DNA from 4 places in the Bacillus luti genome. Region 3 is predicted to be linked to each of the others. Evidence: riboswitches for the same ligand, from Rfam matches in the RefSeq annotation. Region 3 holds a riboswitch; each other region holds the start of a gene.
The links. Region 3 has a riboswitch for thiamine pyrophosphate ahead of tenA (thiaminase II). Riboswitches for the same ligand answer to the same signal wherever they lie in the genome.
Positions count from the first base shown of each region.

Region 1 (5,303 bases), 1.4 Mb from region 3:
AATATTGACCATCACCACAATACATCTCCTTCTAGAATCCGAGTAAGGATCCAACTTGGTATATAATGAGCGTTAATACATAAGCAACTACGAGTGGATAAACGACTGAGAAAATCGTCCACTTCGCTGATCCTGTTTCACGTTTAATAACAGCCACCGTCGCTAAACACGGAACATATAATAAAATAAAGAACATAAATGCATAAGCTGATAATGCTGTATAATGTGCTCCCATTACATTTCCAAGCACATCTTCTTTAACCGCATAAATGATTGCCATTGTTGAAACAACAACTTCCTTCGCTAAAAATCCTGTTAAAAGGGATGCTGCAGCTTGCCATGTTCCAAAACCAAGTGGGGCAAACAGTGGTGCAATAAATCCACCAATCATTGCTAAATAACTGTCTCCCATATCAACACCAAATCCTGATGGACCTGCATAATTTAATAACCAAATGACAACCGATCCACCGAAGATGAATGTACCAGCTTTACGAACAAATCCTTTCCCTTTCTCCCATGTGCTCAGCCATAATGTTTTTGCTTGTGGTACACGGTAAGGTGGTAATTCAATTACGAAAATAGATTTTTCCGCTTTCAAAATCGTAAGAGACATAATTTTTGTAACGAGTAATGCCAGAACAATACCTGCAACATATAAAGAAAATACAACAGTCGCCTGACTATTAGGGAAGAATACTCCCGCAAATAATGCATATACAGGTAAACGTGCTGAACAAGACATAAATGGTGTTACTAAAACTGTAAGTAAACGCTCTTTCTCTTGTTCAATCGTTCTCGCCGCCATAATTCCTGGAACGTTACATCCAAAACCGATAATCATCGGAATAAAAGCTTTACCGTTTAAGCCAAAGAACTCCATAATCCTATCCATAACAACTGCAATTCGCGCCATATATCCTGAGTCTTCTAATAATGAAATGAAAAAGAATAGTGCAAAGATTTGTGGCACGAATACTAATACAGCACCAACACCAGCAATAATACCTTCTGTAACGAGTGCTTGAATAAAATCAGAAGCACCAACACTTGTAAGTCCAGCCGTTACCCAATCCGTAAGCTGCCCACCAAAAAATCCATCTAACATATCAGATAACGGTGTCCCAATCCACGTAAACGTAACCTGAAAAATAAAAAACATAACTGCTAAAAAGATTGGAAGTCCTAAAATTTTATGCGTAATTAACCTATCAATTTTTTCCGAAAAAGGAATTTTTCCTTCTTTCTCATGCTTCATAACATTTGTTTTTAACTTTTCAATATACGCTTCACGAGTCTTGTAAATATGCTCCTCTAACGTACAATCAAGTTTTTCTTCTAAGCGAGATCGAACGGCTACAAGTTCCTTATAAATTGGTAGTGCTTTCATTTCTTTTTCTACTACTTCGTTATTGCTTAAAAATTGAAGGGCTAGCCATCTTGGATGCTCATAATTCGCTGTCTCTAAAAGAGTAATTACTTCTCTAATCCCTTCATCCATTTGTAAACCATATGAAATAATGAATGAGTTTTTATCTTTTTTGTCATTTTCTTTAAGAGTCGTAAGTAATTCTTCACAGCCTTTTCCACTTCTTGCAACAACAGGAATGACTGTTACTCCTAGTAATTCTGATAACCGCTTTACATCAATGACAATTCCTCTTTGCTTCGCCACATCAACCATATTTAGACCAATTGAAACGGGCTTACCAAATTCAAGTAATTGCAACGTTAAATGCATATTTCGTTCAAACTGCGAAGAATCCACGATATTTAACATATGATTAAATTCTTCTGTTAGTAGAAAGTTTGTTACAACACCTTCATCACGTGAAACTGGATTTAAATCATAGACGCCTGGTAAATCAATTAATGTTCCTTGCTTATCTTTTAATTTACCAACCTTCTTTTCTACTGTTACACCGCTCCAGTTTCCTACATATTCATAAGAACCAGTAAGTGCATTAAATAATGATGTTTTCCCTGTATTCGGATTCCCTAGCAAAGCTACCTTATTCACGCTAATTCCACCTTTATCATTTTCGCGTCACAATGACGAATACTAATTAACTGTCCACGACACTCCAATGTACAAGGACCTTTGAACATCGCTTTCTGTTTCATGCGAAGTTCGCTTCCTTCAGAAAGACCGAAAGCAGCCAGTCTTCTCTTTAGTAACTGATCTAACGACTGAATACTTTTTACTAACACTTTCTCGCCAATTTTAATATCTACTAAGCTCATAACCTTCCCCCTCAGAAGAGAATGATAATTATTTTCAAAAGAATTATAGCACACTCTATTTCTCTTGTACTATATCTTTTTGCTTCATATTTATTAACATTTCAATACAATTCTATTTCAATAATTGTCATAACAGATTCGTTTGCCATTCTCATCCATTTCGCTTACAATAAACAATAGCAAATAAAGAATCTCGTTATCACAGGGGGAGCCATGCTGCTGAGAGGGAACACCTTCGTTCCGACCCTTCGAACCTGTTAGTTAATGCTAACGCAGGGATTGTGCAAACGTCCGAAATACATACCTCTTTTTTATTTACGTATTTCGTATCCTCCTATGATAATGTTCTTTTTTGTACAACTTGGATTTAGGGGGAGACAACATGCGTAACACCAATTTACAAGCGATGATCGAATCTGCTATTCTTGCAGCCTTCGCCATGATTATCGATATTTTACCATTATCACTTAAACTTCCAACAGGTGGTTCCATTTCATTTGCAATGATTCCTATTTTTATTATCGCATACCGCTGGGGCTTCAAAATGGCTTTCTTAGGAGGATTAATTTGGGGACTATTACAAATTGTCGTAGGAGATGCTTACATCTTAACACCTATTCAAGCATTCATTGAGTACTTCATTGCCTTTGCTTTTATTGGATTTGCTGGTTTATTCTATCGTCCAATTCAAAATGCTCTTCTTTCATCTAATGAAGACCAATCCAACTTAGGTAGCCGTAAAGATAAACCTGCATCAAAGCAAAACAAAAAAAAGAAAGCACTTGTTTACATGATCCTTGCAACATTTGTCGGTAGCTTTGCACGCTACTTCTGTCACTTTATCGCCGGTATTATTTTCTGGGGACAATATGCACCGAAAGGTCAATCTGCTGTGCTATATTCATTAATTGTAAACGGTAGTACAATGCTTGGTTCTTTCGCCTTATGCACAGTATTACTATTCCTTTTATTTAGAACTTCACCACGCTTATTCAAAAGCATCGGTGCTTCTCAAATAAATGCAAACAAAAAAAGCGCTTAATAAGCGCTTTTTTTTCATATCGTAATATCAATTAAAAATACAATAAATGCACAAAAGAAAATAAATACCATTATACTTAGCCAATTGCTATGCACGGTTCATCGACTCCTTACATAACCTCATATTCTAACCAGATTATATCGCTTAAAAATAAAGATTAGGTAAAGATAATATGAAAATAAATTAAAAAAAGCGTAGCATGCATCATCTACGCTTTTTTCTGTAAATAGAAGTAAAATAACACACCATCTTCTGTATTTTCTGCCCCATATTCAGCATCGTGCAGTTCTAAAATATTTTTTGAAATCGCAAGACCAAGCCCTGTTCCCCCCTGTGAACGCTGGCGAGCTGCATCCACGCGATAAAAACGATCCCAAATTTTATCTAACTGCTCTTCTTCAATGTGAGTACCTTTATTTTCAATACATACTTTTATACGACCTTTTTCATCTATTGTAGAAACAATAATATCTTCCTTATTTGGTGTATAACGTATCGCATTCGTAATGAAGTTCACAATGACTTGTTCAATCCGGCCTTGATTTGCCATCACTTCAAATGGACCTATATTTTTATGAACACGAAGTTCTTTTTTCTCTATTTCCACAGAAAGATGTTCACATATGTCTTCAATTACTGTATCAATATAAAATAAATCCTTTTTCATTTTATACGTGCCTGACTCAAATTTAGCTAACTCAAGCATATCCAATATTAACGTATCCATTTTGTCTACTTCTCGTTCCATCGCTTGAAAATAGTATTCTTTTTTATGTTCAGCTACCCCATCTTTTAAAATGGAAATACAGCTTTTCATAATACTCAGCGGTGTTTTTAATTCATGCGAAACACCAGAAATAAATTCTTTCCGCGTATTTTCTAACTTTCTTTCTTTTTCAATATCTTGTTCTAGCTGTCCAATATGCGAATGGAGTTTATTCGATAGCACATTAATATTTTTCGATAAATCCCCAATTTCATCTTTTGAAGTAATCGGTATTTTTTCTGTAAAATCTAAATGCGCTATTTTCTTCGTTGTATCATTTATTTTTAATAACGGTTTTGCAATTTGTTTTGAGTAATAGAACGAAGCTAGAAAAATGAGAACGACCACAAATGCAATAATGTAGATGTAATAATCTTGCACCATTTGTACAGCTTCATCTACAGGTTGTAAAGAAGCCATCGCATAAATATATGTTACAGATCCATCTTTTTCTTTTATCGGTTTCATTAATAATTTATATTTTATATCATTTTTTTCATAGTCCATTGTCTTTGTTGAATACTCTATTTTATTACTCTCTTTTAGTAATAAATCCGTTTGAAACTCTTTTATACTATCGAAGAATAAATTATTCTTATAAATTGGATTTACAAAACCTTTTACATCGGGTAACTGTACTTTCGTAACACGGCCCGCTATGTAAACATCTGGTTCTGGGGCAGCTTGCTCCTGAACGGCTGGCTTCTTTTCCTTACCAACTTGTTCCCCAGCTACTTTCTTTTTCTCCTCATTTGATTTACTCATTTTCTCATTAAATGCTTTTTCTAACGGTTTATTCGAGCCACTTAAATTCTGCTTAGATAACGAGAAAGAGAATGGAATAAAATCATCTTCTTTTTTCACTCCAGAAAAATAAATTTCTTGGCCTAAAAACTGCTCTGATGATTTATTATCAATTTCCTCTATATTGACGAGATTGTATAAGGGCATTTTGAATAGTTGTCGTCCAAAGCTCTTTTGTTGTCTACGATCTATCGTTACCTCAAAATAAAAATCATCCACATGCTTTAAATTACCGTTCTGATCTAATGTCGTAATCCACGTATTATTTTCTCTTAAAAAGTCTTGCTCCAGCTTTTGAATTCCTTCTGCATTTCCGGCTTCCTTTAAATAATTTTGTTCAAAGGAATTTAAATTTACTTTAATATCTTCCACTTTTCGATTTGCATAATATTGCTTAAAAAATATCGTTTGTCCAATAAATATCGTCGCTAAAATTAACATGCATAA
Region 1 is NZ_CP040336.1:564,449-569,751, reverse strand. It holds gene EUC40_RS02935 (FeoB-associated Cys-rich membrane protein) at 1-15, opposite strand, end outside; gene feoB (ferrous iron transport protein B) at 32-2,020, opposite strand; gene EUC40_RS02925 (FeoA family protein) at 2,017-2,244, opposite strand; TPP riboswitch at 2,439-2,541, shown strand; gene thiT (energy-coupled thiamine transporter ThiT) at 2,627-3,286, shown strand; gene EUC40_RS02915 (sensor histidine kinase) at 3,495-5,303, opposite strand, start outside.
Region 1: another riboswitch for thiamine pyrophosphate. It lies ahead of thiT (energy-coupled thiamine transporter ThiT); the one in region 3 lies ahead of tenA (thiaminase II).

Region 2 (5,303 bases), 320 kb from region 3:
GTGCTTTGCAAGCTGCTGGAGGAATGGACTATCTTGTTCATCTAGCTGAGAAAGCATTACGAAAAAATCCAAAGCGTATTACTTTTTTTGCTCCAATTGTTACTTATTTATTCACACTATGTGCTGGCACTGGTCACGTTGCCTATTCCGTACTTCCTGTTATCGCAGAAGTCTCTCGTGAATCAGGAATTAGACCTGAACGCCCAATGTCAATTGCCGTAATCGCTTCTCAACAAGCAATTACAGCTAGTCCCATTTCAGCTGCCACAGTTGCTCTTTTAGCAATGCTAGCTGACTATAAAATCACTTTATTAGATATTTTAAAAGTAAGTATCCCTTCCACTTTCATCGCTTGTATGGTTGCTGCATTTGTTGCTAGCAAAATGGGGAAAGAATTAAATGAAGACCCTGAATACTTAAAACGATTAAAAGAAGGAATGATTCCTAAGATTGAAGAGAAAAAAGAATTTGTCGGTGTAAAAGGCGCTAAATTATCAGTTATCCTTTTCCTATTAGGAACTTTCCTTGTCGTACTTCTTGGTTCATTTGAAGCACTTCGTCCAGGATGGATAGTTGATGGGAAGTTAGCCCGTCTTTCCATGCCAAACACAATTGAAATGGTTATGTTAACGATCGCAGCTCTTATTATTATTTTCTGTAAACCAAATGTAGAAAGCATTGTTTCTGGTAATGTCTTCAAAGCGGGCGCAACAGCAGTTGTTGCTATTTTCGGTATCGCTTGGATGGGAGATACTTTCTTTAACGGAAACTTAAATATGATTCAAGGATCTATTCAGCATTTAGTAACAAGTGCACCGTGGCTATTTGCTATCGCATTATTCATTCTATCTATTTTACTGTACAGCCAAGCAGCAACAGTTCGTGCTTTAATGCCACTTGGACTATCTCTTGGTATTCCACCAGCATTACTAATTGCGATGTTCCCTGCAGTAAACGGATACTTCTTCATTCCAAACTACGGGACAATCGTTGCTGCCATTAACTTTGACCGCACTGGTACAACAGGCATCGGGAAATATGTACTAAATCATAGCTTTATGATTCCTGGCCTAATTGCAACCTTTACTTCTATCGGAATTGGAATGCTCTTAATATCAATTATGTTTTAAAGAAAAAGCACAAACCTACAATTTTAAAGGGTTTGTGCTTTTTTAATCAAACGTTTGTTTAAATATTTTTAAACGTCATTCTTCCATTATATTCTTTACTTATTTGTGTAAAGTTCCTTTTTTCTACAAACTCTTATTTACTTCCTCTACTAGCTTCTTCGTACTTTCATAAGCAGATTCAGCTAAACTAATCGCGGAAATAACGGAAACACCGTCCGCACCGGATTCTATAACAGAAGCGGTATTTTCAATTGTAATGCCACCAATCCCAACGATTGGTATTGTAATTCCTTGTTCTCTAAAATGAGCTAATCCTTTCGTTCCTTGAACAGCTTTCGTGTCTTTTTTTGTACTCGTTGGGAAAATAGGTCCAACGCCTAAATAGTCAGCCCCATTTTCAATTGCCCAGCGCGCTTCTTCAATTGTATGTGTAGATACACCGATAATTTTATCACCCATTCTTTCACGAACAGATGTAATTCCCTCATCATCCTGTCCAACGTGAACACCATCTGCATCTAGTTCAATGGCTAATTCAACATCGTCATTTACAATAAACGGTACACCATACTCCTTGCAAAGTGCTTGCACCTCTTTGGCAAACTGTAAACGTTTCTCTCCCGTTAAAGCTCCTTCTCCCTTTTCACGAAATTGGAAAAGTGTCACTCCGCCATCTAACGCTTCTTTCAATACAGCTAGCGGATCCTTCATGCAATTATTACTTCCCATAATAAAATACACTTGCAATAGCTTAGACATTTTATCTATTTCAATGCGTGCCATTTCTTTCACTCCCTCTTACTCTAACTCCTCAATCTTTCCATACTTCTCAATATCATCTGAAGTTGTATTCGCTAATTGATTTAAAAATTCAATTTGGAAACTACCAGGACCTTTTTCTACTGTTTTAGCCGCTGCTAGTTCCGCTGCGACTCCATAAAATGTTAATGCCGCCGCGGCTGCCTTTACGTAATCTTTTTCTACCGCTGTAAAAGCTCCTATTACAGAAGTTAGTAAACAACCTGTTCCCGTAACTTTCGTTAAAATAGGATGACCATTTCGAATAAAAACAGTTCGCTCTCCATCTGTAACAACATCTTCTTGTCCAGTAATTACCGCAACTGTATTCAATTCGTCTGCTGCCTGTTTTGCAATACTTACAACATTCCCTTGTCCAGCACCAGCATCTACCCCTTTAATTTCCCATCTCTCATTAATAACGTTCGCTATTTCTGCTGCATTTCCGCGGATAACAGCTAAATCTATTTCAGCTGGAATATGTCTCGCAACTTCTGTTCGATACGACGTTGCTCCTGCACCAACTGGATCAAACAACACAGGTACATTGTTCATATTTGCTGCTTTACCAGCAAGTAACATCGCTTCTACTTCCTCAGGACGAAGTGTCCCCATGTTTAATACTAAAGCTCCCGCAATGCTAGCCATTTCTGCTACTTCTTCTTTTGCATACGCCATTACAGGCGATGCCCCTAACGCTAACAAACCGTTAGCTGTAAAATTTGTTACAACAACATTTGTAATATTATGAACGAGCGGATTAGAATCTCTTACTAAATCCACTACTTTACTAATTTCTTGTACATTCATTTTTTTCATCTCCTAACTATAATGGTGGGAGATACACAAAAAGACACTTTGCGTACGCAAAGTGTCTGAATATGTGCTTTTACACTCTCCCTACGCTGGCATTATCCAACAGGTTCAAATGGTCAATGACGGATTGATAGTCATACTCTCAGTTTGCATCCACAAACTCCCATGTGTTTATTATTCATCTACTTCAAAGTCTACTCTTATTCTAATAAAATAACAAGTTCTTTACCTTTCCGTCCTTAAAATGACAATACGGTCTGAATAACAAGAAACAAATTTTTTTGCTATTTTAATAGAAACATCTTCAACACCATTTTCATTTCCATTCATCAAAAAGCATTCAAACTTCGCGCGTAACTGAATCTCAAGAAGATGTATGCTATATTTAACGTATGGAATTTTGAAAGGATGTTTTAAATATGGTAAAAAGCGTTGTAATCGCTGAAAAACCTTCCGTTGCACGAGATATTGCTCGCGTACTGAAGTGTGGTCAACTCCCCCCACTGAGTTAAAACGTTTCAGTAGGGTATTGAGTTAGAACGCTAGGTCTTTTCGTCTATCGCTAGACAGTTTGACGCTCTAGCATTCATGCCACCTTATGGTAACACCCCAAGTAAGTTTTTGGTTGGTACTGGAAACGAACAATAGTTTCCCCACTTGCACCGCCCTTTCGAGAAAGAGCAATTCTTCCTTTTGGAAGAAGCCACCACTCAGATGAATCCGGCGTGTGCTACAAGCCCCGACAAGTCGAGTACACATGGATGGTTGACACACCCACTAAACTATGCGCGAAGCAACAGCCTTACGTTTTTGCACCTCTAATAGAATCGGCGTTTTCACTTTGAGATTTTCATCCAATTCTACAACTTTTGATTTTTGCAATGTGTTCAACGCACCATTAATATCAGCGTGGATACATGCCCCTGCTTTACTTTGGTACAGACCACGAGTGATTCGTTTGCCACTAAAGTGATAATGCGTCCTATCATCCTTAGACCAAACTGGCACCCTATCTTTATCAAGAAAACTAGCTTTTGAAGTATAACTTTCTTCTTGTTTCAAAAATCGGATGCCTTCTTTTACACATTTATTCTCAATTGCTGCGATCAGTTTATGAAAGGGGATTTGAACAAATTTTTGATTATTCTTTTTTTCCATATCAGATTTTTGTTTCCAACCAGCGTTATAGCCTATGACAACCGTATCTATGCTAAATGCTTTCACTTTTTTGAACAACAAGCCTACAGTTTGTGAAATGTAACCATTTATTTGTCTTTCCCGTTTATGCCAAAGTGTAGCCATTTGATTTGTTACAACTCGTTTCGAGATTCCATTTTTCATATTTTTCCGTTGGAGATTACTTATCATTTTGTTGAAGTACTGATTAATAGATTTTAGTTTTTTTCCATCAATTAAAAATGCATCACCTGTATTTGTCACGCAACTTAACAATCTGTCTACACCTAAATCGCAACTCAAAGCGTTACTAGTAGTCGTGGATGTTTTCTTCATTTGAGAAACGTGCATTTCATATGTATAATGCACCTCAAAGAACCGACCTTTTTGCTTCGGTACAATTTCAATGTAGGAGATTTTTTATTTATTAAATTTTTAGGCATACGTATTTTAATGGATCCAAATTTTTTCCTGAATGCAACACTCATCGGAATCATCCAATACCCGTTATCATCCACTTTTGGAACTTGATAGATTTCAATAATTCGTTTGTCAGTGGAACGAGAATAATTCGGAAACTTCGGACGACCTGTGAATGTTTCAGGTTTTTTCTTCCACTGTTCCCATGCTTTAAAAAAGCCCGTCACTTCTGTAAATAAGGCTCTACGAATGGCTTGAACAGAGTTTGATTGCATGCTCGAGTAGTTCATATCGGCTTGCATAGCAGTGTCCACTTCTTTTACAGTAGCCATTTTATTATGGTTCAAATAACTTTGTTTAATCGTGTACAAGCCAACATTTCGCAGTGCTTTTGAACTATGCGACATGCGCTGAAGTAAACGAAATTCTTTAGCTGTGAGACAAGCTCGTCCGATATTCTGTTTCTGAGTGAATCGTTGTATGTTTTCCCTTTTCTTTTGTTTACGTAATACTTTCACCGCTTTCTTTCTGTCCATTGTTTTCACCACCTTTCTTAGAGGGTTCATTAAAATTATTTCTTTCCTAAGATAAAACATCATCTTAGGAAATCTCGTTTCACGAAACGCGAACTAACACTTTTGTAACTGTTAATTACTTTTGACAAATCAATATTTGGAACGAAATAGAACAAAATGTGAACATGTTCTTCATCATAATTCCTTTTGGTTCAAGTAACCGAATTATTATTATCCAATTTCGTTGTCTTACGATATATTCCCTCCTTATCTACGACAGATTATATCGTAAGACAAAAAGAAAAAAATATTCATCCTCTAAAAATTATTATGAAAGAAACAAAAGTGTTTGGTCTATTGACTGACGACAATTCATCTGGACCTGAATTGTTGATCTTCACCCGTAACACAAATCAGATGGAGTCTCCTTACCAAAAAAGATAAAAAA
Region 2 is NZ_CP040336.1:4,695,069-4,700,371, forward strand. It holds gene EUC40_RS23750 (anaerobic C4-dicarboxylate transporter family protein) at 1-1,130, shown strand, start outside; gene thiE (thiamine phosphate synthase) at 1,254-1,913, opposite strand; gene thiM (hydroxyethylthiazole kinase) at 1,929-2,738, opposite strand; TPP riboswitch at 2,809-2,921, opposite strand; partial or broken gene EUC40_RS23765 (RNA-guided endonuclease TnpB family protein) at 3,522-4,876, opposite strand; partial or broken gene EUC40_RS27375 (transposase) at 4,945-5,058, opposite strand; partial or broken gene EUC40_RS23775 (toprim domain-containing protein) at 5,268-5,303, shown strand, end outside.
Region 2: another riboswitch for thiamine pyrophosphate. It lies ahead of thiM (hydroxyethylthiazole kinase); the one in region 3 lies ahead of tenA (thiaminase II).

Region 3 (5,303 bases):
TACTAATTACATTTGTTATAAGGGCACTTAATAGAAAAAGAGCGTTATAAATGTGTGCAATTTTTTGTTTTAGTTGCACTTGGAATGATTCCATCATAATTTCTAAAGTAACAAAAGCAATGATAATAGATAAAAATACAGTGTTTGTATTATAAATGATTAAACAACAGATTAAGCCTAAAAAGGCCAAGTATTCAATTAAGAGAGGTATATTGCGTGGCATACAATTTACCTAACTAAATATGGCAGTGGATTGACTGCATTTGTTTTTTCAAAATTCCATTCTCCATTGTGTAACTCAAAGTGGAGATGTTGTCCGTATGAATGCCCTGTATTTCCCATATGACCTAATAGTTGTCCAGTTTGTACTTGATCACCGGCTTGTACAGTGCGATCTTTCATATGAGCATAAACTGTTGTATATAATTTCCCATTAATTTGATGGGCGATGAACACGACATTACCATAACTAGCCGAATAATAAGACTTCACAACTTTACCTGCAGCGGCAGCTTGAATGGATACGTTCCCTTGAGCTGCAATATCTATACCATAATGCATTTGTTCCCAGCGCATATCAAAGGTTGAGCTAACTCTTCCTTGAGCAGGGAATTTGAAAGCTGCTGGAATGGATGAAGGTTGAGCGGTTTTAGCTTGTGATTGCGGTTGGTTTTGTACTACATAGTGTTTTGCCACATATCCGTACCCTGTACCAAAACGAATTTTATACCAAGTTCCTACAGTTTCTACTACTTGCACTTGTGTACCATTTTGTAATGAACCAAGTAGAGAACTACTTGTACTAGCATTACTACGTACATTGAGTTTTGGTGTTGCAACTGTGTACTTCGTATTATTTTGAACTGTAATTCCTTTTACTAAAGGTTGTGAGCCATTAGATATGAATGCTTTTTGTACATAACCTGTTTGACCATTATGTAAAATCTTATACCATTCACCTTGTTCTTCTTGAATGGTAACGAACTTTCCATTCGGTAATACATCTAAAATTGAAGATTCTAGATTAGGTTCAGAGCGAACGTTTAATGCATTAGCATTGACGATGTATTGATTATTAGATTGAAGTTTGTTTTTTAGTAGAATAGTATCTTTTTGCACGTAACCTACTTTATTATTAACAGATACTTTATACCAATCATTCGTTTTTTCAAGTATGTTCACTTTCGTATTAAAGCGGATTTTATCAATAGATACGCTATTTATATTGTCTTCTTTATGTAAAGTTGCTTGATCCACTTTGACATATCCAGTTTTAACATTAGATAATTGTTCAGCATTTGCTTTTTGTACATTTGTTTCTCCCATAGAAGGTAGTAAAGAAGCAATTGCGACAGTAGTTGCTGTTAGAGCAGTAGCTTTCATATTCATATAATAGAGACCTCCTCTAGTTGTATAGTTGTAATTTTATTATAGTATAAAGATATAATATAGTGGGTTTATTCACATAAATGTAATATGAAATCAATATAAAAATAAATTTTTTGAGAATAATTATTTCTTTTTATCCAATTAATTAGGATATTGATTTTGAAAATAAAATATAAGTGTTGTATAGCTTTGTTATTTTGTTGACAATTAAGAAAATTAAAACAGTTGATGATGTCTTATGACGATGTTATACTGACAGTGATAATTTTATAGTTTGCTAGGAGAGCTGGTGTTGCCAGCTGAGAGTGGGCCGTAAGCCTTTGATCCTTTTCATTACCTGATCTAGATTATGCTAGCGTAGGGAAGCAATTCGGACAATAACTATGAGTCCCCGTTTCTTTGCGTATAGAAACGGGGCTTTTTGATTTAAAAATTTCATATTGAACCACTAGGGGTGCTTGATGTGCTGAGAGAGGAATAATCCTTAACCCTTACAGACCTGATCTAGGTAATACTAGCGAAGGGAAGTGGAACATCGAATAAATGTATAATTTTATTTGCTGTAACCACTTCTTATATAGAGAAGTGGTTTTTTATTTAAATACACATATTGAAAGGGGAAATAGTAATGAAATTTTGCGATAGATTATTAGAAACTGTGCAACCTGTTTGGGAGAAAAGTCATAATCATCCGTTTGTAGTAGGTATGGGGAATGGTACGTTAGAAAAAGATAAATTCCAATATTATATTATACAAGATTATTTGTATCTGCTAGATTATGCAAAGCTATATGCGATTGGTGTTGTAAAAGCAACGAATCCACAAATAATGGGAAAGTTTGCTGAACAAATTGATGGAATATTAAATGGAGAAATGACGATTCATAAACAATATGCAAAAAGACTGGGTATTTCTGTAGAAGAAATGGAATCTGCAAAACCATCAGCTAAAAATTTAGCTTATACAAACTATATGATGTCAGTATCTCAAAATGGAACACTGGCAGAATTAATAGCAGCACTTCTTCCGTGTATGTGGAGTTACTGGGAGATTGGAAAGCGTTTAAATGATATTCCTGGAGCGAGAGATCATGAGTTCTTTGGTGAGTGGATTCAAGGATATAGTTCTGAAGAATACGGTAATCTTTGTATTTGGTTAATAGATTTATTAAATGAAATGGCAGCTGGGAAGTCAGAGAAAGAACTAGACCGATTAGAGGAGATTTTCTTATATTCCAGTCGATTTGAATATTTATTCTGGGATATGTCCTATCGTAAGGAGATGTGGGGATTTGAGGAGCAAGAACATACTACAGTTTCATAATGTTTCTTTTCATTATGATGAGAAACCGATCATCAATGAATTAAATGCTTCTATACAAGAGAAAGAATTTGTAAGTATTATCGGACCAAGTGGTTGCGGGAAAAGCACTTTATTTCGCCTTATTACAGGCTTAGAAGAAGCAAGTGCTGGACAAATAGAGCTGACAGAAACAAAGAGTCACCCTGTAGGATATATGCCTCAAAAAGATATGCTTTTGCCGTGGAGAACAATTATTGAAAATGCTGCCCTGCCACTAGAGTGCCAAGGTGTACCAAAGAAAGAAGCGCAAGTGAAGGCAAAGGAACTGTTACATAAATTCGGTTTACAAGGATATGAGGAAAAATACCCGAAAGATTTATCTGGCGGTATGAGGCAGCGCGTATCTTTTATCCGAACTTTATTAACAGGCGGGGAAATATTATTACTAGATGAACCGTTTAGTGCATTAGATGCCTTAACGAAGGCATCATTGCAAGAATGGTTGTTTGAACAATGGAAAGAGTGGGAAAAAACAATTTTATTCATCACTCATGATGTTGAAGAAGCGCTATTCCTTTCGAATCGAATTTTAGTAGTGGAGGAGCAGCCGATAATGACATTGACTGAGCGGATTGTGCCACTTGATCATAATCGAACACGAAAGGATTTATATAAACCGGACGTGTTAGCGCTGAAAGAGGAGCTTCTTAGTATGTTACAAAGGCAGGTACTTGTATGATAAGCCGATTGAAAGAATTAGTTCCTGCCATTACTCTTTCAAGTATTTTACTCGTTATGTGGGAAATAGGAGCAAGAATTGTAGATGAGATGTACATTTTACCGTCACCGTCTGCAATTGTAATAAAGATATGGAAACTAAAAGACATATTATTTACGGTTCATTTACCGGCAACGTTATACGTCGTTTTAATAGGTGTTGTTATTTCTATCGTACTAGGTGTGGGACTCGCAATGTTAATGAATGCGAGTACATGGATGGAAAGAGCATTTTATCCATTATTAGTTGCCTCACAAACGATTCCGATTACTGCGCTTGCTCCGCTCTTCGTTTTATGGTTTGGATACACAATCTGGAGTAAAGTCGTTGTTACAGTTTTAATTACGTTTTTCCCGATTGCGGTCAATACGTACGATGGACTGCGTAGTACGAAAAAAGAATGGGAGGAGCTCTTAGTTACATATGGAGCAACGAAAAAAGATGTTTTTCTTAAGTTAAAGTTGCCGTCTGCTCTTCCTTATTTTTTCTCAGCTTTAAAAATTGCAGTTCCGCTTAGTGTCATTGGGGCAGCAATTGGAGAGTGGCTTGGTGCACAAGCTGGGCTTGGATATTTCAGTAAGAGAATGATGACGCAGTTAGACGGGGCTGGTGTATTCGCACCCATTGTATTGTTATCATTATTAGCTATTTTCTTCGTCATACTTATTTCCATATTAGAAAAGAAATTCATTAGTTGGAGGAAGCATTCATGAAATTATTAAAACGCATCTTTGTGTTCACATTATTAGTTGCAATGATTGCAGGATGTTCGAGTAATTCAGCATCCGATAAAAGTAAAAAAGAAAAAGAAATAACGGTCATGCTTGATTGGTATCCAAATGCGGTGCATAGCTTTATTTATGCAGCAATTGAAAAAGGATACTTTAAAGAAGAAGGAGTAAAGGTAAATATTAAATTCCCTTCTAATCCGACTGATCCATTAACGTTAGCGGCAGCAGGGAAAGTGACAGTTGGCCTGTATTATCAGCCAGATGTTGTTATGGCAAGAGCAAATGAACAAATTCCAGTGAAGTCAATTGGGGCTGTCGTACGTTCCCCATTAAATCATGTCGTATCGCTGAAATCAGCAGGTATTCAATCACCGAAAGATTTAGAAGGTAAAACAGTAGGTTACTCTGGAACGCCTTTAAGTGAAGCGTATTTAAAAACGATGATAAAAGAAGATGGTGGTAATCCAGATACAGTGAAAGTAGTTGATGTTGGATTTGATTTAGTGCCAGCGTTAATTACGAAAAAAGTAGATGCTGTAACAGGAGCATACATTAACCATGAAGTACCTGTTATGCGTCATGAAGGTCATGAACCAGCGTACTTTAATCCAGCTGATTACGGCGTACCGAATTATCATGAGCTTGTGTTTGTAACAGGTGATAAAACGTTGAAAAAAGATAAAGAAGCGCTGCAAGCCTTTTTACGTGGGGCGAAAAAAGGGTATGACTTTATGAAGAAAAACCCTGATGAAGCATTAAATATTTTATTAGATCATCAAGAAAAAGAAAACTTCCCGCTTGTGCCAGAAGTTGAAAAAGAAAGTATGAAAATTTTATTAGAGAAGATGGAAACGAAAGATGAGCCATTCTTATCAGATTCAAAAGAGTCTTGGGAGAAACAAAATAAATGGCTGAAAGACAAAGGAATGACGAAGGAAATTGTTCCAGCCGATGAGCTATTCGAAAATATTTTAAAGTAGGCGAATGAATATGAAAAATGAGCTCCACGTAATCTCAAATGGCCATATGCCATTCGAAGAGTTAGTGAATGTAGCGATGCAAATTGAGAGTGAGATTGATTATTTGCATATTCGTGAGCGTG
Region 3 is NZ_CP040336.1:4,375,939-4,381,241, reverse strand. It holds gene EUC40_RS22210 (hypothetical protein) at 1-223, opposite strand, end outside; gene EUC40_RS22205 (SH3 domain-containing protein) at 229-1,389, opposite strand; TPP riboswitch at 1,659-1,770, shown strand; TPP riboswitch at 1,830-1,932, shown strand; gene tenA (thiaminase II) at 2,018-2,713, shown strand; gene EUC40_RS22195 (ABC transporter ATP-binding protein) at 2,682-3,431, shown strand; gene EUC40_RS22190 (ABC transporter permease) at 3,428-4,183, shown strand; gene EUC40_RS22185 (ABC transporter substrate-binding protein) at 4,180-5,181, shown strand; gene tenI (thiazole tautomerase TenI) at 5,192-5,303, shown strand, end outside.

Region 4 (5,303 bases), 1.0 Mb from region 3:
TGGGCGGACTCGTCTCCCTCCTCTCTAACGTCTTCAATAACCATCCTGCACTTATGATTGGTACAATCACATTAACAGAAATGGGACTAGACCCAGTCACATTAAAAACTATCTACCTCGCAAACATTATTGGTAGTGACATCGGTTCACTATTACTACCAATCGGTACACTAGCTTCCCTCATTTGGATGTATATCCTGAAACAAAACAAAATTAAAGTAAAATGGAAAGACTATTTAAGTGTATCTCTTATCGTTATTCCTCTCACAACAATCGTCATATTATTCCTCTTATACTACTGGGTACACCTCTTCTTCGCCTTATAAACGACAGAAGCCCGCTTTGCTACCGTCTTAGCAAAGCGGGCTTCTTCTATATTTAAGTTAGGTACTACAGTGTGATCAATCAAGTAAAGAGGTGTAACGTGTTATTGGTATAAATGACTACCAGTTTCTTTAAATTCTTTCGCCTTCTCTTTCATCCCTTTTTCAATTGCTTCTGTCGTTTCTAAATCATTTTCTTTCGCATATTCACGAATATCATGTGAAATTCTCATACTACAGAACTTCGGTCCACACATCGAACAGAAATGAGCTGTTTTCGCTCCTTCTGCCGGCAACGTTTCATCGTGATATTCCATCGCGCGTTCAGGATCTAAAGATAAATTAAATTGATCGCGCCAACGGAATTCAAAGCGTGCTTTCGAAAGTGCATCATCACGCTGATGAGCCGTTTTGTGCCCTTTCGCAAGATCAGCCGCATGTGCTGCAATTTTGTACGTAATAACCCCCGTTCGAACATCATCTTTATTTGGCAATCCTAAATGTTCTTTCGGTGTTACATAACAAAGCATTGCAGTTCCGAACCAACCAATCATTGCAGCTCCAATTGCCGATGTAATATGGTCATAACCTGGTGCAATATCTGTCGTTAACGGTCCAAGTGTATAGAATGGCGCGCCCTGACAAATATCAAGTTCTTTTTCCATATTCTCTTTAATTAAATGCATTGGTACATGTCCAGGTCCTTCAATCATCACTTGCACATCATGTTTCCAAGCAATTTTCGTTAATTCACCAAGTGTTTCAAGCTCAGAGAATTGTGCTTCGTCATTTGCATCTGCAATCGATCCTGGACGTAATCCATCTCCAAGAGAGAACGAAACATCGTACTGCTTCATAATTTCACAAATCTCTTCAAAATGAGTATATAGGAAGTTTTCTTTATGGTGGAATAAACACCACTGCGCCATAATCGAACCACCACGCGAAACGATACCTGTCGTACGCTTTGCAGTAATTGGAATGTAACGAAGTAATACACCAGCATGAATCGTAAAGTAATCCACGCCTTGCTCCGCTTGCTCAATTAACGTATCACGATACACTTCCCACGTTAAATCTTCTGCAATTCCATTTACCTTTTCAAGCGCTTGATAAATCGGTACAGTTCCAACTGGTACAGGCGCATTACGAATAATCCACTCACGCGTCGTATGAATGTTTTTACCTGTAGATAAATCCATAATCGTATCTGCACCCCAGCGCGTTGCCCACGTCATCTTCTCTACTTCTTCTGCAATAGAAGAAGATACAGCAGAGTTTCCGATATTTGCATTTACCTTCACGTGGAAATTACGCCCGATAATCATCGGTTCTGCTTCCGGATGATTAATATTCGCGGGTAAAATAGCACGGCCTTCTGCAATTTCCTTACGAACAAACTCAGGGTCTACTCCCTCACGAATCGCAACGTATTCCATCTCAGACGTAATAATGCCATTACGCGCATAATGCATTTGCGTAACATTTGCACCTTGCTTCGCTCTAAGCGGCTGGCGATCCATTTGCGGAAAAACAGGTGTATGTTTCGAAGCCACTTTCACACCGTCATCCTCTGGTTTTACTTCGCGCCCTTCGTATGCTTCTACGTCTCCGCGCTCTACTATCCAAGAGTGACGCGGCGCCTGCAATCCCTTTTCCAGCTCCACTTTATACGCCGGATCCGTATAAGGACCGCTCGTATCATACACACGGACTGGAGGATTCGGGACGCCGTTCGTTTCGCTTTGTTCAATCTCACGCATCGGCACTTTCATGCCTGCGCGTGGTCCATCCACATATACTTTCTTACTCCCTGGTAAACTCGACTTCAATTCAATTTGCTCAGCTGAAACAGATTGTTTCATAACCTTTGTTGCCTCCCCTGTTCGTGACAAGGACGAGATATGGCCAGCGCATGCCAAAATAAAAAGAGCCAGGTCCATAAAAAAATAAGGACCTGGCTCATAAAAGACATCATTATGTAAAGCCGTTAACTTCCCTACGCTGGTACGAGCCAGATCAGGTCCAAAGGGTTAAGAAGATCACGCGCTTCTCTCTCAGCCTACGCATACGTTAGGCACCCCTAGTTTATCACTGATTTAATTTTCAATACTTTCCCATCATACACGATAATCTGAAAAATGCAAAGTTTATTTCTTTTATTGTTTATGGAATCATCCACGTTAAATAATATGCCTGCACATACGTCATAATACCAACAATAATGACGAAGAACAAACTATGCTTCACTGTAAATCGGAATAAATCTGATTCTTTTCCAGCAAGTCCAACTGCCGCACAAGCAATTGCAATCGATTGCGGAGAAATCATTTTCCCTGTTACACCACCCGTTGTATTTGCTGCAACGAGAAGCACTTCAGATACACCGACTTGCTGTGCTGTAATTGCTTGTAAGTTTGAGAACAGTGCGTTCGCTGACGTATCAGATCCCGTTAAGAATACGCCAATCCACCCTAGGAATGGTGAGAAGAACGGGAATAATCCGCCAGTTCCAGCTAGCGCTAACGCTAATGTAGAAGATAGGCCAGAATAGTTTGCGATAAATGCAAATCCTAATACGAATCCGATTGATAGAATTGGCATTTTCAGTTCATTTAACGTTTCTTTAAATGTCACTACTGCATCTTTTGCACTCATTTTCAAAATAAACATGGAAATGATGCAAGCAATTAAAATCGCTGTTCCAGTTGCTGATAATACATCAAGCTTCAAAATCGCCTCATAAGGCGTCGGTTTATTTACAATTGGCTCTGCTTTCATTACTAAATTGTGCAAGCCTGGAATTTCAAACTTAAATACAAGACTTTCTAAAGTGCCACCTGGAGCGAATAACGCCTTAAAGAAACTTTGACTCCAAATAATTACCATAACTGTTAATACGATAAATGGAGACCATGCCTTTACGACTTTTCCTAACGTTAATTTCGGCATCGATGCCGCTGTCGTTGTTGCAGCTACTTCACTATTCGCTTGCCCTGATTGATAGATTTCTTTCGGTTGCCATACTTTTAAGAACAGCGCCAAACTTACTAAACTTACAAGCGCCGATGTAATATCCGGAAGTTCTGGTCCTAAGAATGTCGCTGTAATAAACTGCGTAATTGCAAATGAACTACCCGCTACAAACAGCGCAGGCCACGTTTGCTTTACCCCTTTAAATCCATCCATTAAAAATACGATAAAGAACGGAACAAATAATGATAAGAACGGTAACTGATGTCCAGCCATTTGTCCGATCTTATGTGGATCAATACCCGTTACTTGTCCGGCAACTGTAATTGGGATTCCCATTGCGCCAAACGCTACTGGTGCAGTATTTGCGATTAAACAAAGACCAGCTGCATATAGAGGATTTAAACCAAGACCTGCAAGAAGCGCCGCCGTGATCGCTACCGGTGCCCCAAATCCTGCTGCTCCTTCTAAAAATGCTCCAAATGAAAATCCAATTAAAATAACGAGTAAACGGTGATCATTTGTAATAGATAATACAGATGCACGAATCACATCGAATTGACCTGTTTTCACAGAAATTTTATATAAAAATACCGACATAATGATGATCCAAGCGATTGGCCATAATCCGTATAAGAAACCATATCCGGTTGCTGCCATCGCCATCGTGAACGGCATCTTATAAGCGAACAGCGCTACTAAAATTGTAAGTACAACCGTAATAAATCCTGCCACATACCCCTTCATGCGGAAAACTGCTAAAGCTAAGAAAAAAAAGATAATCGGAATAAGTGCGACTGCCGCCGAAATCCAAATGTTTCCGAACGGATCATAAACTTGTGTCCATGTGTTCATTGTTCTCTCCCCCTAAAGAATCCCCTTTTAAATAGAATAACCTCATCAATAGACTATCAGGTCATCATACCTTTTAGCCTAAAAATAAAAAACGTTTAGGAAAACGTTTTCAATTACTTCCATTTATACTTTAGCACATTATTTTCTAGCAAAAAAGATTTTTTTGAAAATTTTATCTTTTTTCCAGGAAATCTTACAAAATCGTCATGTTCCTGTAATGTTCATCGATAGAAAGCTTGCCAAAACTATTGCATAATAATAGTATAACAACAGACATTATTCATGAGGTGATATATATGAACGGAAACAAAATATTAGCTGCTTTATCATACTTTAGTGTACTATTTGCCCCTATCTTATTCCCTATTATCGTTTGGATTGTAGGCGATGCTGAAACAAAACCACATGCAAAACGTGCTCTATGGACACACATTATTCCAAGTATCGCTACATTCATCGGCGTAGCTATTTTAGGAATTATGGGTATCGGATCGGATCAACCAGACGTAACACTTGGAATCGGAGCAATGATTGTCTTATGTATTTGCGGCATCATTAGCTTATACTACTTCATTTGGAATATCGTGAAAGGTATTAAAGTGCTGAAAGCATAATTTCCTTTTTAAACAAACGTTTGATTAAAAAAAGACACTTGCAATTTGCAAGTGTCTTTTTTATCTTCTGCGTTTCTTCTTTTTTCTCATCATTTTCTTTCGGCGCGTATTCACTTTATCCGCTATAATGTGGAGCGTACTCGCTACGACAATTCCCATTACGAACGTTACAAGTTCAACCTCATGTTCCTTCGCAATTTCTATTAAATTCCCGTCAAGTACGATTACATTTAATAGGAATAAAAACGGAGAAAACACAATTAACATGTATGCGATACGAATTATATCACCAAGTATAATCGTGTGCGTAAAAAAGGAGCGATGCGGCATTATTCTCTTATACGGGTACCAAAATATACGCAAGAATCCCCATTTATTGTACGCATTACTGTACGTATCTAAATCCGGTGTTAAAAATGAAGTGCCCACTAAAAAGCCAATTGCAAAAGTTAATAAAAAATCAAAATCTGTTAATCCATACGAGAAAAGCATAAACAAAACAACCGGCAAGGATATTAAGTTTATTTTCGTATGCGTT
Region 4 is NZ_CP040336.1:196,397-201,699, reverse strand. It holds gene EUC40_RS00965 (arsenic transporter) at 1-326, shown strand, start outside; gene thiC (phosphomethylpyrimidine synthase ThiC) at 428-2,188, opposite strand; TPP riboswitch at 2,303-2,418, opposite strand; gene lldP (L-lactate permease) at 2,490-4,151, opposite strand; gene EUC40_RS00950 (magnetosome magnetite crystal formation protein family) at 4,448-4,765, shown strand; gene EUC40_RS00945 (metal-binding protein) at 4,826-5,303, opposite strand, start outside.
Region 4: another riboswitch for thiamine pyrophosphate. It lies ahead of thiC (phosphomethylpyrimidine synthase ThiC); the one in region 3 lies ahead of tenA (thiaminase II).